Regions from separate parts of the Pseudomonas sp. AC211 genome, predicted to be linked through region 3. Evidence: riboswitches for the same ligand, from Rfam matches in the RefSeq annotation. Region 3 holds a riboswitch; each other region holds the start of a gene.
The links. Region 3 has a riboswitch for cobalamin ahead of ACZZZP_RS23820 (CbtB domain-containing protein). Riboswitches for the same ligand answer to the same signal wherever they lie in the genome.
Positions count from the first base shown of each region.

Region 1 (10,471 bases), 4.7 Mb from region 3:
GAGATCGCGCGCAAAACGGAAGAACACGCCAAAGGCATGTTGGTGTCGGGCACCTTGTTCGAAGAGCTGGGCTGGAACTATATCGGCCCTATCGACGGTCACGACCTGCCGACGCTGATCACCACCCTGCGCAATATGCGCGAGCTGGAAGGCCCGCAGTTCTTGCATGTGATCACCAAAAAAGGCAAAGGCTTCGCCCCGGCCGAGCTGGACCCGATTGGTTACCACGCCATCACCAAGCTGGAGCCGGTCAACGCGCCCGCCGTGCCGAAAAAGCCCAGCGGGCCGAAGTATTCGGCGGTGTTTGGCCAGTGGCTGTGCGACATGGCCGAGGCCGATGCGCGCCTGACGGGCATCACCCCGGCGATGAAAGAAGGTTCGGATCTGGTCGCCTTCAGCGAGCCGTTTTCCGCAGCGCTATTTCGACGTGGCGATTGCCGAACAACACGCCGTGACTCTCGCCGCCGGTATGGCCTGCGAAGGCGCCAAGCCGGTGGTGGCGATTTATTCGACGTTTTTGCAGCGCGGTTACGACCAGCTGATTCACGACGTGGCGGTGCAGCATCTGGATGTGCTGTTTGCCATCGACCGCGCGGGCCTGGTGGGCGAAGACGGCCCGACCCACGCCGGCAGTTTCGATTTGTCTTACCTGCGCTGCATTCCCGGCATTCTGGTGATGACGCCGAGCGATGAGAACGAGCTGCGCCGCATGCTGACCACCGGCTACCTGTTCGACGGCCCGGCGGCTGTGCGTTACCCGCGCGGCTCGGGTCCCAATGCGGCGATCGACCCCGCGTTAGTGCCATTGGAAATCGGCAAAGGCGTGGTCCGCCGCAAGGGCCAGGGCGTCGCGCTGTTGGTGTTCGGCGTGCAACTGGCCGATGCGCTGCTGGTGGCCGAGAAGCTGGATGCCACGGTGGTGGACATGCGCTTCGTCAAACCCTTGGACGAAGCCTTGGTTCGCCAGATGGCGGCTGAACATGAGCTGCTGGTGACCGTCGAAGAAAACGCCATCATGGGTGGCGCGGGCGCGGCGGTCAGCGAGTTCCTGGCGCGCGAGAATCTGCTCAAGCCCTTGCTGCACCTGGGCTTGCCGGATATCTACGTGGAACATGCCAAGCCGCAAACCATGCTGGCTGAATGTGGGCTGGACGCTGCGGGTATCGAGGCGGCGGTTCGCGAGCGCCTGGCGCTGCTCGCACCGGCGGGCTTGCCGCCCACCCTCACGGCGTAAACGCTTCGCCATGAAAAAGGCCGGTCTATTGACCGGCCTTTTTGTTTAGATCACCCGCGAGAATCGCTGACTGTTCTGCTCGCTTAAATAGTGATCAAACAGCATGCACACCGAGCGCACCAGCAAGCGCCCGGCGGGCAGCACCTGAATGGCGTTGTCGCTCAAGGCGATCAGACCGTCCCGCGCGAACTGCTGCAGCTGCGGCCACACCTCGTTGAAGTAACCGCGAAACTCGATGTTGAACGCACTTTCGATCAGGCTGAAATCGAGTTTAAAAGCGCAGATCAGTTGCTGGATGACGGCACGGCGAATGCGGTCGTCATCGTTGCACAACAGCCCACGCACCACGGCTGAATGGCCTTCGTCGATGGCGGCCATATAAAGCGGCAGATCGCTGCTGTTCTGGCAGTACACATCGCCCAACTGGCTGATGGCCGACACGCCTAAACCCACCAGGTCGCAATGCCCATGGGTGGTGTAGCCCTGGAAGTTGCGCCGCAACATGCCATCTTCCTGCGCCACCGCCAGCTCGTCGTCCGGCAGGGCGAAGTGATCCATGCCGATGTACACATAGCCCGCCGCTGTCAGCTGTTCGATGCTGCGCTGAAGCATTTCCAGCTTGGCTGCCGGGCTTGGCAGGTCGTCCGCGCTGATGCGCCGTTGCGGCTTAAAGCGCTCCGGCAAGTGGGCGTAGTTGAAGAGCGACAGGCGATCCGGTTGCAGCTCAATCACCTTGTCTACGGTGCGGGCGAAACGGTCGGGCGTCTGTTTCGGCAGGCCGTAGATCAGGTCGATGTTCACCGAGCGAAATTGCAGGGTCCACGCCGCTTCGACGATGGCGCGGGTCTGCTCAAAGCTTTGCAGGCGGTTGACCGCTTGTTGCACCTGCGGGTCGAGGTCTTGAACGCCCAGGCTGACGCGGTTGAAGCCCAGTTCGCGGAGCAGGCCCATGGTCGACCAGTCGGCTTCGCGCGGGTCGATCTCGATGCCGTAGTCGCCGCTGTCGCCGTCGAGCAGGGTGAAGTTTTCGCGCAGGTGCTGCATCAATTCGCGCAGCTCGGTGTGGCCAAGAAAGGTTGGTGTGCCTGCCGCCGAAATGCAGTTGCTCGACCACCTGGCGACGGTCGAGCTGACTGGCGACGCGGCTGATTTCTTGATGCAGGCGCTGCAAATACGGCACCGCGCGACCACGGTCTTTGGTGATCACCTTGTTACAACCGCAGTAGTAGCAAATGTTGGCGCAGAACGGCACGTGCACATACACCGACAACGGCCGCAACGCCGCGCGGCTTTCGCTCAGGGCATGCACCAAGGCGTTGCCGGCGACGTTTTCGTTGAATTGCAGGGCGGTGGGGTATGAGGTGTAGCGAGGACCGGGGCGGTCGTAACGGCGAATCAGGTCAGCATCCCAATGAATGGCGTCGAGCATGGCGGCGGTCCGGTGCAGTGCGTGGGCGGCCAGTCTAGGAAGCTGCGACAAAGCGGATCTTGACTTGACGCAACCCGACGGAAAATCCCTACAGGAGAACCGACGTCTGACATGCACCAATACGGCGCATCCCCAGCGCTGCGGCCGGGTCGACGCAGCACCTTTCGGAGGAAAGTACGTACGTCCCATCTGGAAAAGCGACATTCATCTGGCGAAATGCGTCATTGCGCCATCAATCGGCCAGTAGCGGCGCCTTTCGGTCCTGTTATTGCAATAAGCGCACGCTAGACAAAGCACTGCCCTTTGTCATTTGCGAGCACCGACATGCACCTTAAAAGTCACGAGATGGCCCTCAGCGGCCGCGAAAAGCGTTGGCTGCCCTGGTGGGGCACGCACAACAAATGGGCCTTGCGCTGGGCCAGCCTGATCAACCGCAACCAGGCGGCGCGACTGGAAAAAACCTTCACGGGCATGGCCAACACCCGCGCGCAGTTGTTGCTCGGCTGGACGCAGCAACATTGGCAGCAACTGCTTCAGGTAGCAGCGACGTTGGGCGAGCAATGGCCACGCGTGGATGCCGCCCAGTTGCAAAGCATTGCTGAGCCAATGCGTGAAGTGTCGGAGTTGTTTGTGGTGGGCGCCGACGGTACGGTGCTCGCCTCCACCCATGCGTCGCGAGTGGGGCAACGCCACGACGCCAAAGCGCTGGCCGCCGGTCTTCGCGCGCCGTTTCTGCTCGGGCCTTATAAAGATCAAGTCACCGCCACGCTCGGCGCCACCACCTCGCGCTTCCATGACGCCGTGACGCTGATGTTTCACCAGCCGCTGATCGTCGCCGGCAAAACCGTCGCCTGCCTGTGCGCGCGCATTCCCAACGATGTGATGAGCGACTTGATCCAACGCGAAGCCGGCCACGTGTACCGCGACTCCGGCGACAACTATTTATTTATGATCAAGTCGGTGTATGACCCAGCCATCGCGCCCGGCACCGCGCTGTCGCGCTCACGCTTTGAAGACAGCACCTTCAGCGCCGGCGAAAACCTCAAGGATGGCGTGCACACCCCGTTCGGCACCGTGCGCGTTACCCAGCACACCGAATTCGAACTGCGCTTTACCGACCCCGCCACCCAGGAGTTGCACCCCGGCGTGCGCGAAACCATGCGCTGCGGCAGCAACCTGTTCGTGCTGTATCCCGGCTACCCGGATTACCGCCGCGTGCCCGTAGTCGGCGCCGGTTTGACCCTCAACCTGCCGGGCTCGCCCGATACGTGGGGGATGATGTGCGAGGGCGACTTGGAAGAGGTGTATCGCCCGCGCAGCCTCAGCTATACCTTGCTCAAAGCGCTGCTGCTGAATGTCGGGGTCGCCGCCGCGTTGCTGTACGGCGCCCACGCCGGCCTGGGCTGGCAAGGTGAACATTTGCCTTGGGCGCTGTTTGGCGTGAGCGCGCTGGTGTTGTTCAACTTCTGGTACTTCAGCCTGCGTCCGCGCAGCCAGAAATTGCAGGCGCTGTGCGATTTCTTCCTGGACACCGCCGAGTGCGGCGCGCCGCTGAGCAATCGCTTCAGCGCCAACCATTTGCAAGCCGATGAAACCGGTTCGCTGGCGGGCTGGGTGAACAGTTTCGTCGACAAAATGGACGACACCATGCAGAGCATCGTCTCTGCCGGCAGTGCGCTGCACCACACCAGTGCTGCACTCAACCAGACCTCCAGCACCGTCAGCCTGTGTGCGAACCATCAGAACAGCGCCGCCCAAGCGACGGCCGAAGCCACCCAAGGAGTCAGTCACAGCATCAGCGCCATGACTGAGCACATCCTGGGCAGCGAACATGCCTCTGCAACAAGCGCTGCAACTGGCCAAGGAAGGCGCCAGCGTGGTGCAGCAAACCACCGAACAAATCAGCCGCCTGGCCAGCCTGGTCAGCGATGCCACCCGCACTATCGAAGGCCTGAGCCAACACACGGTGGCGGTGCAGAGCATCAGCGAAACCATTCGCGGCATCGCCGAACAAACCAACCTGTTGGCGCTCAACGCCGCCATTGAAGCCGCGCGCGCCGGCGAGTCGGGACGTGGCTTTGCCGTGGTCGCCGAGGAAGTGCGCAACCTCGCCCAGCGCACCGCCGAGGCCACGCACGCCATCGCCCAGAGCCTGCACAGCATGCGTCAGCAAGCCGTGCAGGCCGTCGGCTTCGATGCAGCAATGCCAAACCAGCGTTGGCACCAGCGTTGACCAAGCCACGCAGGCGAACCAGGCGTTGCAGCGCATTCATGAGGAGGTGGCGGGCATGCAAATGCAGATCGGCGAAATCAGCCGCGCCATGCAATCGCAGCGCGACCAAGCTCAAGCCGCCAATCTGCAAGCGCAAACCATCAGCTCGGGCGCCGGCCAAAGCGCCGAGGCCGCGAACCAGACCCAGCTCGCCGCCCGCGCCCTGGAGCGCTTGGTGCTCGACCTGCACAAAGCCGCCAGCCGGCTTGGACAGGCAGACCCAAGCGCATAACCGGTACGTCGCAAGCAAGGCCGAAGCCTCTCCCACCGATCCCCCGCCGCTTGACCCACCCCGCCGCCACCGCTACGGTGCGCGGCGTTTATCCACGCAGGTGCGTCCGGCTCACACGAGCCCGGCGTTAAACGGGAAGCCGGTGCGCTCCATAGGAGCCATCCCGGCGCTGCCCCCTGCAACGGTAATCGACCGCAGCCACGCTGCATGCCCGATCGACACACCACTGGGTTGTACCTGGGAAGGTGATCGCGGCAGGAAAGGATGCCCTTTCAGTCGAGAGCCCGGAGACCGGCCTGCATGGAATCGACTGGTGTTGCGGAGGGCAGCACCATCAAGCGCAGGCGCCTTCAAGCGCCACGCTTGCCCATGCCCTCCTCAAAAATCTTTTGAGGAATACTCCATGAAATACCTGCATTTCGCCCTGCCCGCTGTGCTGCTGCCCGTTATGGTGCAGGCGCAAAGCACTGACCAAGCGCTGAAGCTGCAAGAAATGGTCATCACCTCCGGCCGCAACGCCGAGCCGTTAGCCCAAGCCACCGCTGCTGCCACGGTGTTCACCCGCGCTGACATTGAACGCCTACAGCCGCGCTCTATCACCGACCTACTCACCCGCGTGCCTGGCGTGCAACTGGTGCAGAACGGCGGGCGCGGCAGCAACACCTCACTGTTTATACGTGGCAGCAGCAACACCCAAAGCCTGATTCTGGTGGACGGCCAACGCATCGGTTCGGCCTCCGATGGCGGCGCCAGTCTGCAGGTTTTAAGCCTCGAACAAATCGAACGCATCGAGGTGGTACGCGGCTCGCGCTCGGCCTTGTATGGCAGCGATGCCATTGGCGGCGTGGTGCAGATTTTCACCCGTCGCGGCGACAGCGGCCTGCAACCGCGCCTGGCCGTGAGCGCCGGAAGTCACCAAAGCTGGCAGCGCAGCCTGGGCCTCAGTGGCGGCGATGAACAGACGCGCTTCAGCCTCAACGGCAGCCTCGACGAAACCGCCGGCAGCGACCGCACCGGCCAGTCCTACGATTCCGACAGCGACCACGACGCCTACCGCAACAAAGCCTTGAGCTTCAACCTCAGCCACCAATTCAACGAGCGCGTCGAAGGCGGCGTCAGCCTGCTGGACCAACGCGGCCGCAACGAGTACGACAACCCGTTCGGTCGCTTCGACATGAGCACCTTCCTCAGCTATCCGCAGCAGCCTTACACCGACTTCACCCTCAGCAGCGCCAGCGGTTTTGTCGACGCGCAGTTCAACGACCTCTGGAGCAGTCGCTGGGAAGTCGGCCACAGCGAAAGCCGGCAGAAAAGCCAAGACAAACTCAGCGACGAAGTGAGCGTGTTCAACACCTACCGCGACTCCGTGTCGTGGTTGAACACCTGGAACTAGAGCGAGCAGCACACCGTGCTCGCCGGGGTCGATTTCTACGAGGACCAATTGCACAGCAGCACCCAATACAACCAACAAACCCGTTGGAACCAGGCCGCTTTTGCACAACATCGTTTCCAGGGCGAGTGGTTCGCCACCGAGCTGGGATTGCGCCACGACAAGAATGAACAGTTCGGTAGCGAGAACACCTGGAACGGCGCGTTGACCGTGCCGGTGGGCGACAGCACATCGGTGATCGCCTCCTACAGCGAAGGCTTCCGCGCACCGACTTACAACGAGCTGTACTGGCCGGATGACGGTAATGGCTATGTCGGCAATCCGGGCCTGTCACCCGAGCACTCGAAAACTTACGAGCTGCAAGTGCGCGGCGAGTACCTGGCCACGCGCTGGAGCCTGGCCGCTTACCGCAACGACGTACGCGACCTGATCAGCACCGTGCTCTGCGACCCGGCGACGTTTTTGTACTGCGCGGTGAACCTCAACACCGCGCGCTTACAAGGCGTGGAGCTGACGCTGGAGCGCGACGTGCTCGGCTGGCAAGCCTCGGCCAACGCCACCTGGCTCGACGCCCGCGACCGCGAAACCGGCCACGCCTTGCCGCGCCGGGACAAGCGCACCTTGAACCTGGACCTCGATCGCCGCTTTGGCGCAGTGAGCCTCGGCGCCAATTGGCAAGCCGTGAGCGGCAGCTACGACGACGTGGGTAATACGCGGGAATTGCCCGGATATGGACTGCTGGGACTGCGCAGCAGTTGGCAGGCGACCGGCGAGCTGGCGCTGAATTTCAGTGTCGATAACGTGCTGGATAAAGACTACAGCCGGGCGCTGTACAACCATGATGGTGAGTACCACGGGTATCGGGAAGATGGGCGTACGGCGACGCTTGGGTTTGTGTGGACGCCGGCGATTTAGGTGGTAGCAGCAATCGCGGCTGAAGCCGCTCCCACAGTTTTATAAACCGCGCGCGCGTCCCCTGTGGGAGCGGCTTTAGGCGCGATGCTTTTTGCATAAGCGGCCAAAGAGTTGCGTAAAGACCACAATTCTGGATCCCCGCATGCGCGAGGATGACGGGGGAAATGACATAAACCTCCGTCATTCCCGCGCAGGCGGGAATCCAGAATTTCGAGCCGGGCGCGCTTCAGGAAAATACCGGCTAAGCGCTTCAAACCGCTCAACGCATCCCTTCCAACGCCTGACAAAGCCGCTCAGTCGCCACAAGCATCTGCAAGCTCGGCCGCTCAATGCCTTTATCCGGCAGCACCAGCAACTGCTGACGCTGCACCGCCTTAAGCTGCGGCCAGCGTGCCCAGCTTTCCAGTTGCGTCTGATCGCCGCCGACAATCACATGGGGATCACGCTGCAGCACCGCTTCGACGCTCACCTGCGGCGCTGGCAGAGCCACGTCGGCAAATACGTTTTTCGCCCCGCATACGCCCAGCGCATCGCTGATGATTTGCCCGCCACCGATGGTGTACAGCGGCGAATTCCACACCTGATAGAACACCGGCAACGGCTCATCACGCCGGTAGCGCTGTTGCAGCGATGCCAGGCGCTGGCGGAATGCATCGGCGCGCTCGCGGCCGTTTTCAGCGCGGCCTACCCGCTCGCCGATGGCCTGAAACTGCTCGGCCAGTTGCGACAAGGTGTGGGGCTGGGCCTCGAACAGCGGAATGCCGAAGCCGATCAGTTGTTGGCGTTGCGCGGCGCTGATGCTGTCGGGCCAGAGCAGCAGCAAGTCGGGCTTGAGTGCCAGCAGCCCTTCCATTTCCAGCTGACCGTAGCGGCCCACCGAAGGCAGCGCGGCCAGAGCCGCCGGGCGTTCACCACCGTCGAGTACGCCAACCAGCAAGTCGGCAGCATCCAGTTCGAGCATGATTTCGCTAAGCGATGGCGCCAGGCTCACCACCCGCAATTGCGCCGCTGCCGGCCAGGCCAGCGCCCACAGCAGGCAGACGAGTAACAGGCGCATCAGCCGAGTTGGCGAGGGATACGGTAGAGCGCCAGCAGCACAACGCTGGCCAGCGCGAGGAGAATCAGCGGAATGGCTTCCAGGCCGGTAAACACGGCAATGGCGGCGATCCAGGCGGGCAGGCCTGCACCGAGAAAAGCCAGACGACGCCGAGCGGCGAGGTCCAGCCAGGCGGCGGGTTCTTCCGGGGTGTCGAGGGCTTGTTCGGTGGCGATCAGGCCGCGCTTGTAGGCGCTGAATAACGGCAGGCTGACGAACAGGGAAGCCAGGCCACCGATGAAGAGCGGCATGGCCAGCACCGACACGGTTTTATCGGCGCCGAACAGCAGGTTGACGATGAAGACTGGCGCCAAGGTGAGCGCCAGTTGCCGCCACCACAGCAGGTCGAGCCGCTTGCGCACCTCGTTACGCGTCACAGGCTTTCCTCGGCCTCGCCTTGGTGTTGGTTGCCCAACAGGTGCCCGAGTTTGCCGGCCTTGGTCGCCAGGTAGTACTTGTTGTGCGGGTTGTGTTCGATTTGCAGCGGCTTGCGCTCGGCCACCGGAATGCCCATGTCGGCCAGCGCTTTGAGTTTGCGCGGGTTGTTGGTCATCAGTTTCAGCGAGGTGATGCCCAGGTGATTGAGCATCGGCAGGCAAATCGAGTAGTCGCGCTGGTCAGCACCGAAGCCCAGACGCTCGTTGGCTTCGACGGTATCGGCGCCGCCATCTTGCAGTTCGTAGGCGCGAATTTTGTTCATCAGGCCAATGCCACGGCCTTCCTGGCGCAGGTACAGCAGCACGCCGCGGCCTTCTTTGGCGATGGCGGCCAATGCCGCTTCCAGTTGAAAACCGCAGTCGCAGCGCAGGCTGAACAGGGCGTCACCGGTGAGGCATTCGGAGTGCAAACGGCCCAGCACTGGCGCACCGTCAGCCACATCGCCGAGGGTCAGCGCGACGTGTTCACGGCCGGTGCCTTCTTCAAGAAAGCCATGCATGGTGAAGACGGCAAATGGCGTGGGCAGTTGGGAGGCGGCGACGAAGACGACAGACACCGTATGCTCCTAATAAGGAAATGGCGGAAATTTCGCACGGGGGCGGCATTGTAGCAGCAGGCTTTGCGCGTCGGTCAGCCTGAATTGCTGGCTATAAAGATCAAAGTGGTTGATCGATATAGCCTCATTGCAACCAATCGACCACGACGCGCGTGGCCGCCGCCAGCGTTTCGTTACGCGGGCTTGCGTCCTTGGTGGTTTGCGTCAGGTACAGCGTCAACACAACCGGCGCTTTGCCCGGCGGCCAGAGCACAGCCACATCGTTGGTGGTGCCGTAATCGCCAGTGCCGGTTTTATCGCCAACCTGCCAATTCGCCGGTACGCCAGCGCGGATACGCGTGGCCCCCGTGGTGTTGCCCCGCAGCCAGGTCTGCAGTTGCTGGCGCTGCGAATCCGGCAAGGCGTCACCGACAACAAGACGTTGCAGACTATGGGCCATGGCCAGCGGTGTGGTGGTGTCGCGCAGGTCGCCAGGAATGGCGCTGTTCAATTCGGTTTCCCAACGTTCCAGGCGGAAGTGGTGATCGCCAATGGAGCGAGCAAAGTGGTCAGCCCTTCCGGGCCGTCGAGCAATTTCATCAGCAGGTTGGCGGCGCTGTTGTCGCTGTACTGCACGGTGGCGGCGCACAGCTCGGCGACGGTCATGCCGTCTTGCACGTGCTTTTCGCTGACCGGCGAGTACGAGACCAAGTCACTTTTGCGGTAGGTGATTCGCTCATCCAACAGCCCAGGCGTTAACACGCTGCGCTGCAAAATGGCCCCGGCGAGCATGGCCTTGAAGGTGCTGCACATGGGGAACGCCTCGTCGCCCCGGTAACTGAGCACCTCGCCATTGCCGGTGTTCAGCGCCACCACACCCAGGCGGCCGGCGAAGGTGGTTTCCAGTTGTTTGAGGCGTTGCACCGCATC
Region 1 covers NZ_OZ409830.1:377,731-388,201, reverse strand. Annotated here, with positions in the region: partial or broken gene dxs (1-deoxy-D-xylulose-5-phosphate synthase) at 1-1,234, shown strand, start outside; partial or broken gene hemN (oxygen-independent coproporphyrinogen III oxidase) at 1,280-2,663, opposite strand; partial or broken gene ACZZZP_RS01935 (methyl-accepting chemotaxis protein) at 4,495-4,797, shown strand; gene ACZZZP_RS01930 (hypothetical protein) at 4,859-5,167, shown strand; cobalamin riboswitch at 5,249-5,481, shown strand; partial or broken gene ACZZZP_RS01925 (TonB-dependent receptor domain-containing protein) at 5,571-7,472, shown strand; gene ACZZZP_RS01920 (cobalamin-binding protein) at 7,732-8,532, opposite strand; gene ACZZZP_RS01915 (MFS transporter) at 8,529-8,945, opposite strand; gene ribA (GTP cyclohydrolase II) at 8,942-9,562, opposite strand; partial or broken gene bla (class A beta-lactamase) at 9,687-10,471, opposite strand, start outside.
Region 1: another riboswitch for cobalamin. It lies ahead of ACZZZP_RS01925 (TonB-dependent receptor domain-containing protein); the one in region 3 lies ahead of ACZZZP_RS23820 (CbtB domain-containing protein).

Region 2 (10,471 bases), 2.7 Mb from region 3:
CGCTAAGGCCCCCGTGCGCGCGTATTGGATGATGACCTTAGGCAAATTGCCGAGTGATTCAGTGCTTTGCGCCGCGTCCATGCGCAAGGCTTCTTTGGGCATGCCGAATACCACAGCTGGCTTCGTCCTGCGCCACGGTGCGCGCGCCGGCCTCGCGCATGGTCAAGCAGGCCACGGGCGCCGTCGTCGCCCATGCCGGTCATGATGATGCCCAGGGCGTTGTGGCCGGCGTGTTTGGCTACCGAGCGAAACAACACGTCGACTGACGGTTTGTGCCGGTTCACCGGTGGCCCATCAATCACTTCCACAAAGTACTGCGCGCCGCTGCGTTTGAGCTGCATGTGTTTGCCACCCGGCGCCACGAGGGCCAGGCCGGGGCGCACGCGGTCCATGTGTTTGGCTTCGCGCACGTCGATGGCGCAGAGGCTGTCGAGGCGCTGGGCAAAGGCGGCGGTGAATTTCTCGGGCATGTGCTGAACGATGACGATGCCGGGGCAGCCGGCCGGCAATTGTCGCAGCACCACTTCCAGGGCCTGGGTGCCGCCTGTGGATGTGCCGAGTGCTACCACACGATCGGTGGTGGTCAGCGACGGCTTTTCTGCATGCGGCTCCGGCTGGGCAGCAGCGCTCACCGTTTTTGCGACAGACGCCGCTGGTGTTGCCTTTGGCATGGCGCGTGGGCTGCTGCGGGCGGCCATTTCAATCTGACGGATCAGATCGCCGGATATCTGCTGCAAGCTGTCTTTAAGCCCGAGCCTGGCTTTGGTGAACACGCCTACAGCGCCTGCCGCCAGGGCGTCGAGGGTGATGGCGGCGCCGGCTTCGGTGAGTGTCGAGCAGATAATTGATGGCGTCGGCCGCTCTGCCATGATTTTGCGCAGGAACGTGATGCCGTCCATGCGCGGCATTTCCACGTCCAGCACCAGAACGTCGGGCCACTGTTTCTGCATTTTTTCCAGTGCAAACAGCGGGTCGGCGGCCTGGCCAATCACGTCGATGGTGGGGTGACTGTGCAAGCAGGCGGTGAGCACCTGACGCACCAGCGCCGAGTCATCGACGATAAATACTTTGATCCGCGCGTTATGGGGCATCGGCTGGTTCCGTTTCTTAAAGGCGTTCAAACACCGAAGGGCGCAGGGTTCGCAGCGGCAAGTCGAAACCGTGCAGGCTTTCGGCGTGGCCGATAAACAGCAAGCCGCCAGGGTGCAGGCGCTCGACCAAGCGTTGCGTAATGGCGCGCTTTTCGTCCTGGGCGAAGTAGATCAACACGTTGCGCAGGAAAATCACGTCGAACGGGCCGACACCGGCGGGAATCGGGCGCATCAGGTTGACCTCGGCGAAGTTCACCCGGTGGCGCAGTTCCTGGTTCATGCGAAACAGACCCTCGCTGTCTTCCACACCGCGCAAACAGTGGCGTTTCAGCCAGCCTGCGGGAAAGTTGTCGGCCTGGTCGAGCGGGTAGGTGCCCCGGCGAGCGGTTTCCAGAACGCGGCGGCTGAGGTCGCTGGCGAAAATCGACCAGTCGCGGCTGCGCGAGTGCTCGGCGGCGACCATGGCCATGGTGAAGGCTTCCTGGCCCGATGAGCTGGCCGCACTCCACATATGCACCGGCTTGCGCTGCCGGCCCAGCCACTCGCCCAGTACCTCAAAGTGCTGCGGCTCGCGGAAAAAGTAGGTTTCGTTGGTGGTCAACAGGTCGATCACCAGACGCCGTTCTTCCTGTTCGTTGGGGTCGTTGATCAGCTGCATATAGGCGCCGTAATTCGGCACCCCGCGTTCGCGCAGCCGGCTCATCAGACGGCCTGCCATCAGCGTGCGCTTCTGTTCGGCCATACGGATGCCGGAAGCCTGCAGCATCATCTGCTGCAGGCTGCGGAAGTCGCTGTCACTGAGTTTCGGCAGGTTAGAGGTGGGCATCAACTGGCCTGGCGAGCGAGGCTCAACTGGCGGATGTCGTCGAGCGACAACACCCGTCGCACGTCCAGCACAATGGTGAAACCACGCTCGTCGCGGGCCATGCCGGCAATGAAGTCGGTGTTGATACCCGCGCCAAATGGCGGTGGCGGTTCAACGGTGGTGCCGTCGATATCCAGCACGGCGTCCACGGCGTCTACCACCAAACCGATGCGCTGCTCTTGGTCGTCCAAGTGCAGTTCGATGATGACAATGCAGGTGCGCTTGTTGGCCACGCTCAGTGGCATGCCAAAGCGCGCCGCCAGGTCGAGCACCGGCACCACGTTGCCGCGCAGGTTGATCACACCGTGAATAAAGCTCGGCATCATCGGCACCGTAGTGATCTGCCCGTATTCGATAATCTCGCGCACCAGCTCGATCGGCAGCGCATAGCGCGCGTCACGAACCCGGAACGACAGGTGCTGCACGCTATCGGGCGTGGCGGCAACACTGGCTTGTAAGTGAGGCATGGCGTGGCGTCCCGGGGCTTAGTTGAAATTCACGAACTGGCCTTCATCCACCAGTCCTTGGCCGGGCTTGCGCGGCTCTTGGCGACGCAGCTCGCGCACGTTGCTCGGCCCGCGCGGTTGGCTCGGTTTATGGCTGGCGGCAGCGGCGAAGTTGTCGAGACGGAAGTAGCCGATCAATTCCTGCAGCTGGCTGGCCTGGGCGTTCATTTCCTCGGCGGTGGCCGCCAGCTCTTCCGAGGCGGAGGCGTTTTGCTGGGTGATCTGGTTCATCTGGCCCATGGCGATATTGATCTGCCCGGCGCCGCTGGATTGCTCCTGCGACGCGGCGGTGATCTCTTGCACCAGGTCCGAGGTTTTTTGAATGTTCGGCACAATTTCGTCGAGCAGTTTGCCGGCCTGTTCGGCGAGGCTGACGCTGTTGCTCGCCACGCCGCCGATTTCCTGCGCGGCCACCTGGCTGCGCTCTGCCAGTTTGCGCACCTCGGCAGCGACGACGGCGAAGCCTTTGCCATGGTCGCCAGCACGGGCAGCCTCGATGGCGGCGTTCAGCGCCAGCAGGTTGGTCTGGTAGGCGATGTCATCGATGATGCCGATTTTGGCCGCGATCTGTTTCATCGCCTGCACCATCTCGCGCACAGCCTGACCACCTTGTACGGCGTCGTTCGCCGCCTTGCCGGCAATGCCGTCGGTGATTTGTGCGCTTTCGGTGTTCTGTGCAATCGAGGCAGACATCTGTTCAACCGACGCAGTGGTTTCTTCCACGCTGGCCGCTTGTTCGGTGGCGGCCTGGCTCAGCGACATGGAGGTGGCGCTGACTTCTTCCGAAGCCGACGACAACGAATCGGCGGCGCTGCGCACATCGCCCATCACGGTGCGCAGGCGTTCGGTCATGTGCTGCATGGAGGCTAGCAACTTGCCGGTTTCGTCTTTGCTGTCCGAGGTGATGCTTACGCTCAAGTCGCCCTCGGCCAGGCTGTTGGCCACGTCGACCGCACGGTTCAGCGGGCGGGTGATGCTGCGGGTGACCAAAATGCCAATGGCGAAGCCCAGGGCGGCGGCGATCAGAATCAGCACGATCATTTGCGTACGAGAGCCTTCGTAAATCGTGGTGATGGTGTCGTTAGCTTCCCCGGCGCGGTGTTTTTTCTGCTCAACGAGTGCGGCAATCGTTTCGTCGGCGGCGTTGCTCTGGGCGCGCAGCTCAGGCAGCAGGGCGATCACATCGCTGGCCTCGGCGAAGCGGCCGCTGGCTTTGTTGATGTCGAGAATACGCAGCGCGGTTTGCTCGTAGGTATTCAGCTCTTTGGTCAGGGTGGCCAACTGCGCCAGCGACTCAGGGCTGCTAAAGCTGGGGCGCGCCTTGTCGAGGTTTTCGTGCATGGCTTTAAGCGCCTCGTGCACTTGCGCCATGGTGCGCTCGCGTTCTTCGGCGTTGGTGCTCAGCAAGCTGCTGCGCAGGTGACGGCCCACGTAGGCGAGGTTGAGGTTGGCGGTTTGCATATAGCTCAGGCCGATCATTTCGCGCTGGTACATCTGGTCTGACAGGTCGTTGACCTTGCTCAAATTAATGATGCCCAGGGCGCCCACCACGGCGGTGAGAATCACCACCAGGGTGAAGCCGGCGATCAGGCGAATGCCGATCTTCAAGTTACGGATAGCGTGCATAAAAGGTCTCCTAGGAGCCGGTGAGGTCCGGTCGCGGTTGGTTAGCGCGCGAGTCGGCCTCGACGCTGTGTTGCAGGGTGTTGAACAGACTGGCGATATCCAGGATCAGGGCGATCTGCCCGGAGCCGAGAATGGTGGAGCCGCTGATGCCTTGCAGGTGCTGAAACAGCAGGCCCAGCGGTTTGATAACGGTTTGCAGCTCGCCGTGCAGGTGGTCGACGATCAACCCGGCCTGCTGGCGGCCGAAGTTGACCACCACAATATTGCGGCGGCTGGTGTGGCTGGCGGGCAAGCCAAAGTGCGCGGCCAGGTCGATGCACGGCAGCGGTTTGCCGCGCAGCTCGATGTAGCCGTAGGTGCAGCGCGCCAGTTGGGTGGCATCCAGCTCGATGCATTCGGTGACCAAGTCGAGCGGCACCACCAGATGCTCGTCGCCCAGGCTGACCAGAAAGCCATCGATGATTGCCAGCGTCAGCGGCAACCGAATGCGAAAGGTGGTGCCTTGGCCGAGCACGGAATCGATGTCGATACTGCCGCGCAATGCGTCGATGGCGCTGCGCACAACGTCCATGCCAACGCCACGGCCGGAAAGGTCGGACACCGCATCGGCGGTGGAAAAACCGGCGGCGAAAATCAGCCGTTGAATGTCGTGTTCCGAAAGGTTGGCCTGGGCGTCGATCAAACCGCGGGCGATAGCTTTTTCACGGATGCGCGCGGTGTTCAGGCCATGGCCGTCGTCGCTCACTTCAATCACGATCATGCCCGACTCGTGGTAGGCGTTCAGGCGCAGCAAGCCCTGCGCCGCCTTCCCGGCCGCCGCGCGTTGCTCGGCGTTTTCAATGCCGTGGTCGATGGCATTGCGCACCAAGTGCGTGAGCGGGTCGGCCAGTTGGTCGATCACCGATTTATCCAGCTCGGTGTCGGCGCCGCGAATGTCCAGGCGGATGTCTTTGCCCAGTTGCTGGCTGACGTCGCGCACCACGCGGTGAAAGCGGTTGAAGGTGTCGCCGATTTCGATCATGCGCATTTTCAGCGCCGCTTCACGAATTTGCTCAACGTGCTGATTCACCGTTTGCGCGCTTTCAATGCACTGGGCGTTGCCGTGCTTTTGCGCGTGCAACTGCGCGCCGGCTGCGCTGATAACCAGCTCGCCGACCAGGTTGATCAGCTCGTCGAGCTTGTGCGCGGCCACGCGAATCGGGCTGTCGTTCACACGCTTATCGCGGGAGGCTTTTTGCTTGGCCAATGCCGCGTCTACGGCTTTCGGCGCGACCATGCCCTGGCTCACTAGCACTTCGCCCAGCGCCGGTTTTTCATCGGTGGCGCTGGCTTGCAGGTGCAGCCCGGTTTGCAGTTCGTGTTCGGTGAGCAGGCCGGCCGTGACCAGAATCTGGCCAATGCGCGCGTCGCTTTCCGGCAGTTGCTGAATGAGCTTGAGGTAGTCGTCCAGGACGCTGTCGGGCGGCAAAATGTGCAAGGTGCAGAAGTCGCGGATGAACTCGAACACCTCTTCAATTTCGGTTTTGCTGGCCTCGCTTTGCAGGTCAATTTCCAAACCCAGGTAGCAGCTTTCCGGGTCCAGATCGGCGAGGGCGGGCAGGGTGTCATCGATCAACGCCAAGTGATTGATGTCGCCCAGACGCGCCAGGTAACGCACAAACGAGGCCGGGTCGAAACCGTTGCGCAGCAGGTCGGCGTGAAAGCGCAGGGAAATGTGCCAAGCCGCCGATTTACCGAGCGAGGCCACGACCGGCGCACTGGTTTCAGGTTCGTGGGCAGCCATCACCGGCATGGCGCCGGGTACGGCCTGAGCATGTTCAGCCAGGGTTGCAAGCAGTTGCGCCTGATGCTCTTCATCCACCGGAAGTTCGCCCGTTTGCGCGTCGATCAGCGCCACCATGGATGCGATTTCATCGAGGCAACGCAGCAGTACGGAAATCAGCGCCGGGGTCAGCGTGCCGGCTCCGTCGCGCACGGCCATCAACAGGTTTTCCAGGTGATGGGTAAAGCTCACCAGCGGCGTCAGCGAGAACAAACCCGCCGAGCCTTTGATGGTGTGCATGGCGCGAAACAAGCCGCTCAACGCCTCTTCGTCGGTGGGCGATTGGTCCAGTTGCAGCAAGTATTCTTCGGCCTGCTTGGTCAGCTCGCTGGCTTCTTCGATAAAGCCCAGCAGCAGTTGTGTCCACTGTTCGCCGTTCAGCATGGGGTGGCCCTCAGGCCTGGGCTGCCGACAACGGCAGCAAATGGGAGAGGCGCAACAGGGCAAGCAGCTCGTGTACGGCGGCGGCCGGGTTGCAGGTTTCCAGCACGATGCCCAGCTGTTGCAGCGACTTGTGCAAGGCCAGCAGCAGTTGCACGCCGGCGGTGTCGAGCTCTTCCACCTCGCTCAGGTCCAGGCGCCAGGCGGGCAGGTGCGTGTCGCTGGCGAGCACGGCGGCCAATTCAGTGTGCGCCTGGCTGACTTCATAAATGGTCAGGCTGCCGGCGATGGCCAACTGGCCCGGGGCAGGGTGGCTGAGCTGGAACATGTCAGCTGGCCAACTTGTCGACGGCCGACAACAACTGCGCCGGCTGAAACGGTTTGACGATCCAGGCGCGCGCACCGGCGGCTTGGCCTTCGGCCTTTTTGTTTTGCTCGCTTTCGGTGGTCAGCATGACGATGGGTGTGAACTTGTATTCCGGCCGCGCTTTAAGCGCCTTGACCAGTCCGATGCCGTCGAGGTTAGGCATGTTCACGTCGCTGATGATCAGGTTGACCTTCTGCCCGGTCAGCTTGGCCAGCGCATCGCGGCCGTCGACGGCCTCGATCACTTGGTGGCCGGCCCCGGTGAGGGTCATTTTCACCAGTTGGCGCATGGACGATGAGTCATCGACGATCAGAATGGTTTTGGCCATGGGGCAGGGCTCCGTCAGGGCAAGGAAAAGCGTTAGAAAAGGTGATGTCGTCTTGCGCAGCGCGGCTTTTGCCGGCTGCACGGCGGCCGCCGCGTTCTTCATCGGTGGTGAATTGGCTGCGCAGTTCGCGCAGCCAGCGCTGCGGGTCGCTGATGATCGGGTCTTGGCTTTGCAGGGCGCTTTGCAGGCGCTGGATGTCGCTTTGCAGGTGGTCAAGCATCTGGTCGGAGCGGTCCTGGAACTGCAGGCTGACGACGATTTCCTGAATGTCGCCCTGGGTGACGCGGGTGTCTTGTTGCAGTTCGAGCGAGCTGTGGGTCAGCTCGTCGAGGTTGGCCGACAGGCCTTGCATGATTTCGCCCGCTACCTGATCGAGGTAACGCAGGTTGCTTTCCTCGCTGGCCGACAGCTGATCCGCAGCGCCGACGGTGGACTGGATGGCTTTGTTGATCTCGCCGACTTTTTCCACCATGCGCTGCCCGGTTTCGGCCGACAGGCTGGACAGCTTGCGCACCTCATCGGCGACCACCGAGAAGCCCCGGCCGTATTCGCCGGCACGCGCTGCTTCGATGGCGGCGTTGAGGGCGAGCAGGTTGGTTTGGCTGGCGATGTCTTGCACATGCTTGGACATGCTCTGCAATTCGCTGGCATCGCTGTTCAGGTGGCCGACGGTGGCGAGCAATTGCTTGCGGTTGTCGCTGGCGGCGTGAAAGGCGCTGGTCACTTCGTCGAGGCGCGCGTTGGCGGTGCGCAGGCTGTCGCCGATGCCGTTGTTGCCGAGCACGCTTTCGGAACGGTTGAGGGTTTGTTGCAGGCGGTCGACCAGGCTGGCGAAGCGGTCGAAGAGGGCGCTGACGTTGCTGCCCAGCAATTGGCGCACCTGGCCAAGGTTGTCGTTCCAGGTGGGCAACAGCGCGGTGAGCAGCGGTTGGTTGTCCAGGGTCGGCGCGGTTTCTTCAACGTAAACCGGCTCGGCTGCTGCCGCCTTGCGCGGTCTAACAAACACGCCGGCCAAGGCGGTAACGGCCAGACCGGAGCCGGCCAACCACGGCATGGACACGCCCAGGCCAACCAGGCTGATGACAACTCCAAGGTAAAGCGCGCAATAGGCCAACACGGCAAATTCCCGACCAGGTTCAAGGTGGGCGAACTATAGGCAGCCGCGCACAAGCGAAAAATCGGGGCACCCCCTACAGGCTTTGTAGGGGTTTCCCCCTATACAGAAGTGCGCCGAGTTGGCGCCCCCCGCCGAATTGACGCTCAACCTGCAACCCTCTAACCTGCCACCCTCGCTTCAGGTGCCGCCATTTGGCGGTGAAACAGGGAAGTCGGTCCCGCTTGTTTTGCACGTGTTGCGCGTACAAAAGAAACGGCACAAGCCGACGCTGCCCCCGCAACGGTAATTGAGCTGAACACCGCACTAGCCACTGTGTAGAACACGGGAAGGCGCGCTGTTCTGTTGGCCATCACTGGCCGCGCTCATTAGCCCGGAGACCGGCCTGTCGCAGTACCACGGCATTGCGGAGGGCTTTGTCTGGCGTCGGGTGATTGCCTGCAATCCCTGCGTCTGCCGTTCTCCGCTAGCCTCAACCACGCCAATGAAAAGCCACTGCCGCGCGCTGGGTTTCATGGCCTGGACAATTGATGTTGAAGAGCTGAGACCGCAATGAGCGAATCCGCAGAACGCGACGCCCGCCACAAAGCGCGCATGGCCCGCAAAAAAGCCCTTATCGACGAGAAAATCGCCCAGGCCCAGAACGAATACGGCCTGCTGCTGGTGCACACCGGCAATGGCAAAGGCAAAAGCAGCTCAGCCTTTGGCATGGTGGCGCGGGCCTTGGGCCATGGCATGAAAGTGGGCGTGGTGCAGTTCATCAAAGGCGCGGCCAGCACGGGCGAAGAACGCTTCTTCCGCCGCTTCCCCGAAGAAGTCAGCTACCACGTGATGGGCGAGGGCTACACCTGGGACACCCAGGACCGCCAGCGCGATATCGACAAAGCAGTCGCCGCCTGGGCCGTTGCCAAAGACATGCTCAACGACCCGGCCATCGGCCTGGTGGTGCTGGATGAGCTGAACATCGCCCTCAAACACAACTACCTCGACCTCGACACCGTGCTTGCCGATATCGGCGGCCGTCCGGAATTTCAGCACGTGGTCGCCACCGGCCGTGGCGCACCGCCTGCGCTGATTGAAGCCGCCGACACCGTGACCGAAATGGCCATGGTCAAGCACGCGTTCAAATCCGGCGTGAAAGCCCAGGCCGGGGTGGAGTTCTAATGCAAAGCCACGCATGCCCGGCGCTGTTGATCGCCGCACCGGCGTCCGGCCAGGGCAAAACCACCGTCACCGCCGCCCTGGCGCGCTTGCACACACGCCAAGGCAAACGGGTTCGGGTATTCAAATGCGGGCCGGACTTTCTCGACCCCATGATTCTCGCCCGCGCCAGCGGTGCGCCGGTGTACCAGCTGGATTTGTGGATGGTCGGCGAAGCGGAAAGCCGTCGCCTGCTCTGGGAAGCCGCCGCCGAGGCCGACCTGATTCTGATTGAAGGCGTCATGGGCCTGTTCGACGGCACGCCATCGGCCGCCGATTTGGCCCGTCACTTCGGCGTGCCGGTGTTGGCGCTGATCGACGGTTCAGGCATGGCGCAAACCTTCGGCGCCATGGCTCACGGCATGGCCACGTACCAGGCCGACCTGCCGTTCTCCGGCGTGCTCGCCAACCGCACCGGCAGCGCCCGGCATGGCGAAATTCTGCGCGACTGCCTGCCGCCTGCCATCAAATGGTACGGCGCCTTGCCGCGCAGCGCCGCGATTGAACTGCCGAGCCGGCACCTGGGCCTGGTGCAAGCCGAAGAGCTGGAAGACCTGGACGCCCGTCTGGACGCCGCCGCCGACGCCCTGGCCGCCAGCGCCGACACCACGTTGCCGGCGCCCGTGCACTTCGCGCCGCCACCAATGGTTCGGCAGATATTGCCGTCGCTCAAGGGCGTGCGCATTGGCGTGGCGCGCGACACCTCGTTCGCCTTTCTCTATCAGGCCAACCTCGACCTGCTGCGCGAGCTGGGCGCCGAGCTGATCGAATTCTCGCCGTTGCGCGACAGCGCGTTGCCCGAGGTCGACAGCCTGTATTTGCCCGGCGGTTATCCGGAATTGCACCTGCAACCGCTGCAAGCCAACCAGGCCATGCGCGCCGCCATTCACGCCCATCACGCGGCGGGCAAACCGCTGCACGCCGAATGCGGCGGCATGTTGTACCTGCTCGACGCGCTAACTGACAAAGACGGCGCCAGCGGCGAACTGTTGGGCCTGCTGCCGGGCAATGCGCTCATGCATAAAAAGCTCAAAGCCCTGGCGTTGCAGGAAATCGACTTGCCCGAAGGCCGCGTGCGGGGCCACACCTATCACTACTCCGAACTGCACTGCGCCCTGGAGCCGCTGGCCCGTGGCGTGTGCCCGACCTACAAACGCACCAGCGAGGCGGT
Region 2 covers NZ_OZ409830.1:2,368,296-2,378,766, reverse strand. Annotated here, with positions in the region: partial or broken gene ACZZZP_RS11265 (protein-glutamate methylesterase/protein-glutamine glutaminase) at 16-1,091, opposite strand; gene ACZZZP_RS11260 (CheR family methyltransferase) at 1,108-1,917, opposite strand; gene ACZZZP_RS11255 (chemotaxis protein CheW) at 1,917-2,423, opposite strand; gene ACZZZP_RS11250 (methyl-accepting chemotaxis protein) at 2,442-4,088, opposite strand; gene ACZZZP_RS11245 (chemotaxis protein CheA) at 4,099-6,294, opposite strand; gene ACZZZP_RS11240 (STAS domain-containing protein) at 6,305-6,619, opposite strand; gene ACZZZP_RS11235 (response regulator) at 6,621-6,986, opposite strand; gene ACZZZP_RS11230 (methyl-accepting chemotaxis protein) at 6,958-8,040, opposite strand; cobalamin riboswitch at 8,266-8,503, shown strand; gene cobO (cob(I)yrinic acid a,c-diamide adenosyltransferase) at 8,653-9,264, shown strand; gene ACZZZP_RS11220 (cobyrinate a,c-diamide synthase) at 9,264-10,471, shown strand, end outside.
Region 2: another riboswitch for cobalamin. It lies ahead of cobO (cob(I)yrinic acid a,c-diamide adenosyltransferase); the one in region 3 lies ahead of ACZZZP_RS23820 (CbtB domain-containing protein).

Region 3 (10,471 bases):
TGTTTTTTGTCGAAGCGGCCAACTGCGCCCGCGAGCGCCTGTGGATAACCAGCCCGTATTTCATTCCGGATGAATCGGTTTCCGCCGCCCTGCGCCTGGCCGTGCTGCGCGGCGTGGACGTGCGCATCTTGCTGCCGTCACGGCCCGACCATCGCACGGTGTACGCCGCGTCCAGCCTGTACGCCTTCGCGGCGTTGCACAGCGGCGTGCGGGTGTTTCGCTATCAGCCGGGGTTTGTGCACCAGAAGGTGGTGCTGATCGATCAGAAGATCGCTGCCATCGGCAGCGCCAATCTCGACAACCGCTCGTTTCGCCTGAACTTCGAAATCATGTTGATCACCGTCGATGAAGCGTTCGCCCTGGAGGTGGAACGCATGCTCGACAATGACTTCGGCCAGGCGATTGAACTGGCGGCGGGCGACGACCAAAACATTCACCGCCTGCGCCAGCTGGGCATGCGCATCGCCAGGTTGATTTCGCCGATTTTGTAACCGCCGATTCAGGCTTCAGCTTCTTCCTTGTAAACCTGCAACCCGCGCGCCTGGTAATTGCCCAGCGCGCTCGGGTGATCCAGCGTGCAGGTATGCACCCACACCCGCTTGGTGCCCGGCCAGGCCCAGGCCGACTCCAGCGCGTGCGTCAGCATCAGGCCGCCAAAGCCTTTGCCGAAAAATTCCTGCACCAGGCCGAAGTACAGAATCTCCACGTCACCGTCGGCGCTGCGTTGCAGCTCGTAGTAGCCGGCGATAGCGCCCTGCTCGTAGGCGACGAAGGTGCGGTGGTTGTCTTGTTCTACCAGCTCGCGCCATTGCGCGTCGGTCCACACCAGCTTGTCGGTCCACTCCCACGGCCCGCCCACCAGTTGGTACAGAAAACGGTTTAGCGGGAACTGCTTGATCACGCACTCGACAATGCTCAGCGCTGCCGGCAGCGGTTTGCCGCGCACCTGCTCGGGGCTGTGCATGTCCAAGTAATACGTAATGTTTTCAATGGCTGCCATGGCCGGCCCCAACAGGAAATGTGCGCCGAGGCTACTGCACCGGCGCGCTCAGGGGCATACGCAGCTAACGGGTTTTTTTATCCGTACAGATCGGCGCGCGACCACGGCAGGCTATGGCTGCCATCGGCCAGCGGTTTTACCGCGAGAATCTGATGCAGGTTCATCCAGCCGCGGGCAAACCCATAAGCGCAGCCGGCCAGGTACAAACGCCAGATGCGCAACGCCTGCTCCGGCACCAGCGCCTTGGCTTCGCTGAGCCGGCTTTCCAGGTTGGCGCTCCACATGTCCAAGGTGCGCGCGTAGTGCAGGCGCAGGCTTTCCACATCCACCACTTCCAGCCCGGCTTCGCTGAGATGCGCCGTCATACGGCTCACGTGCGGCAGTTCGCCGTGGGGAAACACGTAACGGCCAATGAATTCGCCCGCGCCGCGCCCAGCCGGGCGGCCATCGGTGTAGCGCGAGGTGATGCCATGGTTCATCACCAGCCCGCCTTCGCGTACGGCGCCGAATAGCTGCTGGCAGTACAGCGGCAGATTGGCGTGACCGACATGTTCGAACATGCCCACGCTGACCACTTTGTCGAAGCGGCCGTCTTGCGGCACGTCGCGGTAGTCCATTAGCTCGAGCTGCACGTTTTCCTGCAGGCCTCCGGCGGCTACCCGCTCCCGGGCCAGGTCCAGTTGCGCCTGGCTCAGGGTGATGCCGGTGACCTGCACGCCGAACTCTCGGGCGGCGAAGCGCGCCAAGCCGCCCCAACCACAGCCGACGTCGAGCAAGTGCTCGCCGGGTTGCAGCCGTAGCTTGCGGCACAAGTGGCGCAGCTTGGCCTGCTGCGCGGTGGCCAGGTCTTCTTTTCCGGTAGGAAAGTAGGCGCAGGAATAGACCATGTCCGGGTCGAGCCACAGCTGGTAGAAGCGGTTCGACAGGTCGTAGTGGTAGGAAATCGCCTCGGCATCGGTGGCCTTGTCGTGCGCTTCGCGCTGCAACGCCCGTTGCTCGTCATCGCTTAACGCTTCGCTCAGGGCGTCGCCCAGGCGAATCACCTCGAAATCGGCCCTTCCAGCTCTAGCCGACCCTCCACGTAAGCGCCGCCGAGTGCATCCAGGCTCGGATGGCTGAGCTGACTGATCAGGCCAGGGTCCTTGATCACCATGGTCACCTGCGGCTGCGGCCCCAGGTCGAGTTCGTAGCCGTTCCATAAGCGCAGGCGCAACGGCAGTTGCAGATTGCGCAGGGTCAGTGGAAGTTGCGCCAGCATAAAAAGCCCCCGTACAGACGTCATGCAGTGGCTCTGACGAGCCCAAAGCTACTGACCGAGGCAAGCGACGCGCAGTTGCACAGCTCTGCCGGGCGGGCGATGTGCGGCCGTTTCGCCGGGCGTTTAGTCGCTGGCCGGGCGAAACAGGTGCGCATGCCCAGCGCGGTACAGGTTGGAATCAGCGAAGGCGTCGGCGCTGAGCACCCGACCGACCACAATCAACGCCGTGCGCTGAAAGCCTTTGGCCGCCACCGCCGCTTCGATATCCGCCAGGGTGCCTCGCACCCAGTCCTGATCGGGCCAACTGGCGCGGTGGACCACGGCGATGGGGCAATCGGCGCCGTAATGCGGCACCAGCGCCTCGACGATCTTGGCCAAATGCTGCACGCCCAAATGGATGGCCATGGTGGTGCCGTGGCGCGCCAAGTCGGCCAGCGCTTCGCCTTCCGGCATTTTCGAGCGGCTGCCGTAGCGGGTGAGAATCACCGTTTGCGCGATGCCGGGCAGCGTCAGCTCGCTTTCCAGCAAGGCCGCGCAGGCTGCCGTTGCGGTGACGCCGGGCACGATTTCGAAGGGAATATTCAGGCGGCGTAAATGGCGAATCTGCTCGCCGATTGCGCCGTATAACGACGGATCGCCGGAGTGCACGCGGGCAACGTTCTGCCCCTGGCTGTGGGCGGTCTCGATCAGGCGGATGATTTCATCCAGATGCAGCTCGGCGGTGTTCACCACGGTATCTGCGCGATGGCCCTCCAGCACCGCCTCTGGCACCAGCGAACCGGCGTACAGCAACACCGGGCAGCTGCGTATCAAGCGCTGGCCTTTCACGGTAATTAGCTCGGGGTCGCCGGGGCCGGCGCCAATGAAATACACCGTCATACGCATTCCTCCACGCCGGCGATGGCCACGGTGGCGCTCGCACTGGTGTGTTTACCGATTAAAAGCCCGGCGCGTTTTTTCCCGTCACCGCTTCCACCTGCGTCAGAGCGCTTGCCTCGGCGACGCTGACTGCGCCAGTTGCGCGCAGGGCAATGGCCGACACGCTGCTGACGCGATCACTGGCTGCGTCCAACTGAGCCGGTGGCAGCCACGCGAGCGGCAAGCGCAACGTGGCGGCGAGCGCGCGAAGGCCAGCCTCGTCACGTTTGTGTTCAACGCTGGCGAGGCCGGCGAGGTCAGCGACACCCAACCCGTGCGCGCTCAGCGTGTGTTCCAGCAACTGACGAAGTTCAGCCTCGCTACAACCCGCGCGGCATCCGATTCCAGCGATAAAAGGCGCAACGATAGGCACAGAGAAAAACGCCTGAATACGTAAGAAAAAACCCGCTGAGAGCATGCCCTTCAGCGGGTTCTTGCGCAGCATGAACGAGGGGGTTACACCGCGCTCTTGCCCGCAAACCGGCGATACAGCCAGGCGCTCAGCAAGCCCAGGGCCGACCAGAACAACGCGTTGGTAATCAGCGAGGCCCAGATGAACTGATGCTCCAGCGCCTCGGGTGCCAGGCTCGAATGCACCTCAGGCTGCGGCGCGCCGATGACGTGTGGCACCACCAGCAACACAGCGCCGATCACTTTCACCGCCCAGTGGCGGGCGAATACCAAAAAGGCCAGGCCCACGGCGGTCGCGGTTGCGGTGCCGATCCACCAGTACTGACGCAGCTGCAAATCAGCGGCGGCGGTGCCTGGCAATTCAGGCGGCAGACCGAGCGAGGGCGCCAGCGAAAAGGTAGCGAAACCGGCCAGGCCCCAGAACAAACCGTCACGGGTACGACCCGGCGCGCGCAGGGTGAACAAGCCCGCCAACATCAGCGCGAAACCAACGGCCACCACCAGATTGGCGCCCGTGGTCGACGCCACGCGCTGCCAGCCGTCTTGCGGCGACCACGCTTCGCTGCTGTGTTCATGGGAATGGGCGGCGGCGCCCGGCTCATGGCTGTGCTCGGCAGGTGCGGCCTGCGCCATAGCCGGCTCAGCGCTTTCAAAGGTTTCGCCCTGAAGAATCAGCGGCGCCACCCAGAAGCTTTGCAACAGGGTCAGAAACAGGGCACCCAGTAGCCCGGCAAACCCGGCGGTTTGCGCAATACGCTTAATCATTTCGCGGTCTCTTCAGTCGCACGCACACTTGGTGGCACAGAAATTAGTGGCACGGAAACGCGGCACTGTGGCGGGTGTCGTGAGCAGCGTTGTGTACCGCCTCGACATGGGAGAAACCGGCGAAATACACCAGCAACGCGCCCAACAGGCCGGCGCCGATGGCGACCACGAGACGCTGAGAAAGCGAGGCACTGGCCTCGGCAGAATGAGTAAGGGTGCTACTGGACATGACCGTTCCCTCTGAACTGGAAATGAAAACGTAGCAGAAGGGAACGCACGAGGAGCCGAATGCGAGCGCATTCAGACTTCCGGCTTGCGCCCGCCCACCGCGGGTTTTGCCTACTGGTATGAATTCAGGCCGGTCTCCGGGCTCGCATGGCTGAAGGGTTTCAACACACGCCTACCGTTGCGGGGGCAGCGTCGGACTAACTGCTCCAGAACCGACCAGAGCGCGCACCGACTTCCCGTTTCACCTTGCGCACGACGACGCAAGACACCTGAAACAGCGCGCTAGAACACCATTTTCATCGGCAAAGGTCAACGCTGACGTGCCTCGCCCGTGCAGGCTTCCATGTCCAGAAGCTGGATGATCGGACCTCATCGAATTTGACCCATCCCCCACCACTGCGTAGCCTTGCTCGCTTCGAGGTCTCGGCGCATTTGCGCCAGAGCTAAGAGGAACGCGGTGCGCTGAACAGCCAGGCCGCGGCTGCCCCCGCAACTGTAAACGACCGGCTTTCTTCCAGTGCCACTGCCACGCGCGGGAAGGCGAGGAAAGCGGCCCGCATCAAGGGCCATGTCGTGAGCCAGGAGACCTGCCTCGAACCTATTCACGACAACCGGGCGGGGTGATCCGGTGGCGAATTCTGCGGTGAGCGCTCTGCTCGCTGTAGCCGTCGCAGCCGCCCGCCGATCCGATTTCGCGCGTATCCAACAGGGCTGCATTCGATGAAAAGCTTGGCCAAACTCCCCGTCACCATCGTCACCGGCTTCCTCGGCGCCGGCAAAACCACGCTGCTGCGCCATATGCTCGACAACGCCGAAGGCCGCCGCATTGCGGTGATCGTCAATGAGTTTGGCGAGCTGGGTATCGACGGTGAAATCCTCAAGCAATGCACCATCGGCTGCACCGAAGAAGAAGCCAACGGCCGCGTTTACGAGCTGGCCAACGGCTGCCTGTGCTGCACGGTGCAAGAGGAATTCTTCCCGGTGATGCGCGAGTTGGTAGCGCGGCGCGGTGACTTGGACCAAATTCTTATCGAAACCTCGGGCCTGGCCCTGCCCAAGCCATTGGTGCAGGCCTTCAACTGGCCGGAAATTCGCAACGCCTGCACCGTTGATGCGGTGATCACCGTGGTCGACAGCCCGGCCGTAGCCGCCGGCACCTTCGCCGCATTCCCAGACCAGGTCGACGCGCAGCGCCGCGAAGACCCGAACCTGGACCACGAATCGCCGCTGCACGAGCTGTTCGCCGACCAACTGGCCAGCGCCGACCTGGTGATTCTCAACAAAGCCGACTTGCTCAGCCCTGAAGCCCTGGCCGCCGTGCGTGCCGAAGTGGCCGAGGAACTGCCGCCCGCGGTGAAAGTGATCGAAGCACGCAGCGGCGTGCTGCCTTTGTCGGTGCTGCTGGGCTTGAACTCGGAAACCGAGCTGCACATCGACAGCCGCAAAACCCACCACGATCTTGAAGACCACGAAGAGCATGACCACGACGAGTTCGACTCCTTCTCCGTGGAACTGCCGGAAGTCGAAGAAGCGCAGTTGCTGGCTGCGCTCAACGGCCTGGTGGAGCGTCACGGCGTGCTGCGCGTCAAAGGCTTCGCCGCCATTCCCGGCAAACCGATGCGCCTGCTGATTCAGGGCGTAGGCAAGCGTTTCGACAAACACTTCGACCGCGCGTGGCGCAGCGATGAAACGCGCAGCAGTCATTTGGTGATCATTGGCCAGGAGTTGGATGAAGCGGTGATTGGTAACGAATTGCGCCAGGCATTGGTGTGAACACGCGGCAATTGCCTTTGCTCCCTCTCCCGCTCGCGGGAGAGGGTTGGGGGTGAGGGCAGCGGTTTTGCGTTAGCCCCGGCCCTCTCCCTCGGTCCCTCTCCCGCAAGCGGGAGAGGGAAGCACAGCATCTGAGTCTGTTATGCACTTACTGCGCACCCAACCCGGTGGTTTCGTCCCCGCTGATGGCATTGCCCATCTGGCGCAAACCCCTGCGGATGTGGTGATTCTGTGCACCGGAGACTCGCACCTTTCGCTGCTCGCCGCCGCTGCCCAAACCCTGCCGGACGATTACCCAAGCCTGCGCCTGGCCAGCCCCGCGCAGTTGCAGAATCACGCCTCGGTGGACCTCTACGTCGAGGAAGTGCTGCAACACGCCAAGGTGATTCTGGTATCGGTGCACGGCGGGCTGAGTTATTGGCGCTACGGCATTGAGCGGCTGGTGGAACTGGCGCAACGCGGCGCGCAGTTGATTCTGGTGCCAGGCGATGACAGCCCGGACCCGGAGCTAACCGCCCTCGGCACCGTCGCGCCGGAGCAGGCCGAACGCCTGTGGCAGTACCTGCGCCAGGGCGGCGTCGACAACGCCCGTCAGCTGTTTCATTACCTGGCCGCCACTTGGCTCAACGGCGATTACCCCTGGGCCGAGCCGCAGCCGTTGCCGCGTGTGGGCGTGTATCACCCCAGCGCGGCCAATGCCGGACTGGCAGATTGGCAAGCGACCTGGGCAGCCGGCCAGCCGGTGGTGGGCCTGCTGTTCTATCGCACCCACGTGCAGTCGGCGAACACCGCCTTCATCCACAGCTTCTGCGAGCGCTTGAGCGCGCAAGGGCTGAACCCGCTGCCCATCGCCGTCGCCAGTTTGAAAGAAGCGGCGTGCCTGGCCGTGGTCGAAGACCTGCTCGACGAAAGCAACGCCAGCCTGATCATCAACACCACTGGCTTCGCCCAATCCAACCCCGAGCAACCCAACCTGCGCCCGTTCCGCCGCAATGTGCCGGTGCTGCAGGCGATTTGCGCGCTGGATAATCAGCCGCTGTGGGAGGCCAACCCGCAGGGCCTGGGCTCGCGCGATTTGGCCATGCACATCGCCTTGCCGGAACTCGATGGCCGGCTGATTACCCGCCCCATCAGCTTCAAGGGCCTGGCGTGGCGCAGCGAGCGCAGCCAGAGCGATGTGGTGTGCTACGAAGCCGATCTGGAGCGCATGGACTTTGTCGCCGAGCTGGCGCGCCGCTGGGTCGACCTGGGGCGGGTGGCCAATGCCGACAAACGCATCGCCCTGGTGCTCGCCAATTACCCCACCCGCGATGGCCGCATCGGCAACGGCGTGGGCCTCGACACGCCCGCTGCGGCGCTGAATATTCTTCGCGCCCTGCAAGCCGAGGGCTACCCGGTCGAACGTTTGCCGGAAACCGGCACCGCGCTGATTCATGAGTTGCTCGGTGGCGTGACCAACGACCTCGACGGCCTGGACCTGCGCCCCTGTGCGCAAAGCCTGGCGCTCGCTGACTATCACCGCCTGTTCGCCCGCCTGCCACTGGCTAACCAGCAAGCGGTGCGTGAACGCTGGGGCGAGCCCGAACAAGACCCCATGTTCCGAGGCGGTCGCATGATGATCGCCGGGCTGCGCTACGGCCTGACGTTTGTCGGTATTCAGCCGGCGCGCGGCTACCAGCTCGACGCCAGCGCCGTGTACCACGACCCCGATCTGGTGCCGCCCCACGGTTACCTGGCGTTTTACTTCTGGTTGCGCGACACCTTCGCCATGAACGCCGTGGTGCATGTTGGCAAGCACGGCAATTTGGAATGGCTGCCGGGCAAAAGCGTGGGCTTGTCGCAGCATTGCTGGCCGGACGCAATTCTTGGCCCAACGCCGAACGTGTACCCGTTTATCGTCAACGACCCCGGCGAAGGCGCGCAGGCCAAGCGTCGCACCCAGGCGGTGATCATCGACCACCTGATGCCGCCGCTCACCCGCGCCGAAAGCTACGGCCCGCTGCGCGACATTGAGCGCCTGGCCGACGAGTACTACGACGCTTCGCTGCTCGACGAGCGGCGCGCGACCGAGCTGCGCGGCGAAATTCTCGCCCTGGTGCGCGCGACCCAGCTCGACCGCGAGTTGCAGCTACAGATCAACGACGACCCCAATTCCTGGCTGCCCCAGTTGGACGCCTATCTGTGCGATTTAAAGGAATCGCAGATTCGCGACGGCCTGCATGTGTTCGGCGAATCGCCGGCTGGGCGCTTGCGCCTGGACACGTTGCTGGCCTTGCTGCGCATTCCCCGTGGCGACGGCAAAGGCCGCAACGCCAGCCTGTTGCAGGCGCTGGCGAAGGATTTCGAGCTGGGTTTCAACCCGCTGAATTGCGAAATGGCCGCGCCGTGGAGCGGGCCGCGTCCGGCTGCGCTGCACGCGGTTAGCAACGATACCTGGCGCACGGAAGGCGACACCCGTGAACGGCTCGAGCTGTTCGCCGTGCAATTGATTGCCGCCAGCTTGAATGGCGACCAGTCGGAATGCGGCGAACACACCCGCGCCGTGTTGGCGGCGTTGCGCGAGCACGTGGCACCGACGCTGGACGCCTGCGGGCCGGCGGAAATGCACGGCTTGCTCGCGGCGCTGCGCGGCGCCTTCGTGCCCGCCGGGCCGAGCGGTGCGCCTAGTCGCGGGCGCCTCGACGTGCTGCCCACCGGGCGCAATTTCTATTCGGTAGACGTACGCAACCTGCCAACCCCGACCGCCTGGCGCATCGGCTTCCAGTCCGCAAACTTGTTGCTCGAACGCCACCTGCAAGACCACGGTGACCACCTGCGCCAACTGGGCCTGTCGGTATGGGGCACGGCCACCATGCGCACCGGCGGTGACGACATGGCGCAGGCCATGGCGCTGATGGGTGTGCGCCCGGTGTGGCAGTCGAGCAGCCAGCGTGTGGAAGACTTTGAAATCCTGCCGTTGTCGTTACTCGACAGGCCGCGCGTGGACGTGACCTTGCGGGTGTCCGGCTTCTTTCGCGACGCGTTCAGCAACCTGATTCGCCTGTTCGACGCCGCCGTGCAAGCGGTCGCCGAGCTGGACGAACCGGACGACATGAACCCCCTCGCCGCCCGCGTTCGTGAAGAGCGCCAGCGTCTGCAAGAGCAGGGTGTGCCGCCCGAGCAGGCGCGCCGCGAAGCGGGCTGGCGGGTGTTTGGCAGCAAGCCGGGGGCGTACGGCGCCGGCATTCAGAACGCTATCGAAGAGCGTCTATGGCAAACCCGCGCCGACCTGGCCGAGGTCTACCTGAACTGGGGCAGCTATGCCTATGGCGCGGGGGATGCGGGCACGCCGGCGCGGGAACAATTTATCCAGCGCCTGGAGCGCGTGCAGGCGGTGCTGCACAACCAGGACAACCGCGAGCACGACATCCTCGACTCCAACGACTACTACCAATTCCAGGGCGGCATGTTGGCGGCGGTGGAAACCTTGCGCGGCAGTTCGGTCGCCAGCTACCACGGCGATCACAGCCAGGCCGACAACCCGCGAATTCGCACGCTTAAAGAAGAACTCAACCGTGTGGTGCGCGCTCGGGCGGCCAACCCGAAATGGATCGCCGGCATGAAACGCCACGGCTACAAAGGCGCCTTCGAACTGGCCGCCACCGTGGACTACCTGTGCGCCTTCGACGCCACCAGCGAGCTGATCGACGATCACCAATACCAACTGCTCACCGACGCCTATCTGCTCGACCCCGACACCCGAGACTTTATTCAGCAGCACAACCCCGGAGCGCTGCGCGAAATCACCGAACGCTTGCTCGAAGCCCAGCAACGTGGACTCTGGCAGGAGCCCGGCGAGTACCGGGCAGCGTTGGAAAATTTATTAATCGACAGTGAAGAAGCGTAACGAATGGCGGCGGGTTAGTTCGCTGGTATTTCATATCCGAAACGCTTGCTCAATGTATAGATCTCATACGCTTAAACTTTAAACTTCCTACATACATGCCAACGTTGTGCCGCTGATATAACGCGCTCACTTAACCGCAGACCTGTTTGCCTTATACGAAGTATCTTCAATTAAACGGCGTAAGCCCTTTTCCTGCCGGGAACAATCCTACGTATTACGGACGACAATCTTA
Region 3 covers NZ_OZ409830.1:5,115,278-5,125,748, reverse strand. Annotated here, with positions in the region: partial or broken gene cls (cardiolipin synthase) at 1-491, shown strand, start outside; gene ACZZZP_RS23845 (GNAT family N-acetyltransferase) at 500-1,000, opposite strand; partial or broken gene cfaB (C17 cyclopropane fatty acid synthase CfaB) at 1,078-2,258, opposite strand; gene cobM (precorrin-4 C(11)-methyltransferase) at 2,382-3,137, opposite strand; gene ACZZZP_RS23830 (cobalamin biosynthesis protein) at 3,196-3,549, opposite strand; gene ACZZZP_RS23825 (CbtA family protein) at 3,633-4,352, opposite strand; gene ACZZZP_RS23820 (CbtB domain-containing protein) at 4,396-4,581, opposite strand; cobalamin riboswitch at 4,692-4,868, opposite strand; cobalamin riboswitch at 4,982-5,189, shown strand; gene cobW (cobalamin biosynthesis protein CobW) at 5,301-6,353, shown strand; gene cobN (cobaltochelatase subunit CobN) at 6,496-10,239, shown strand.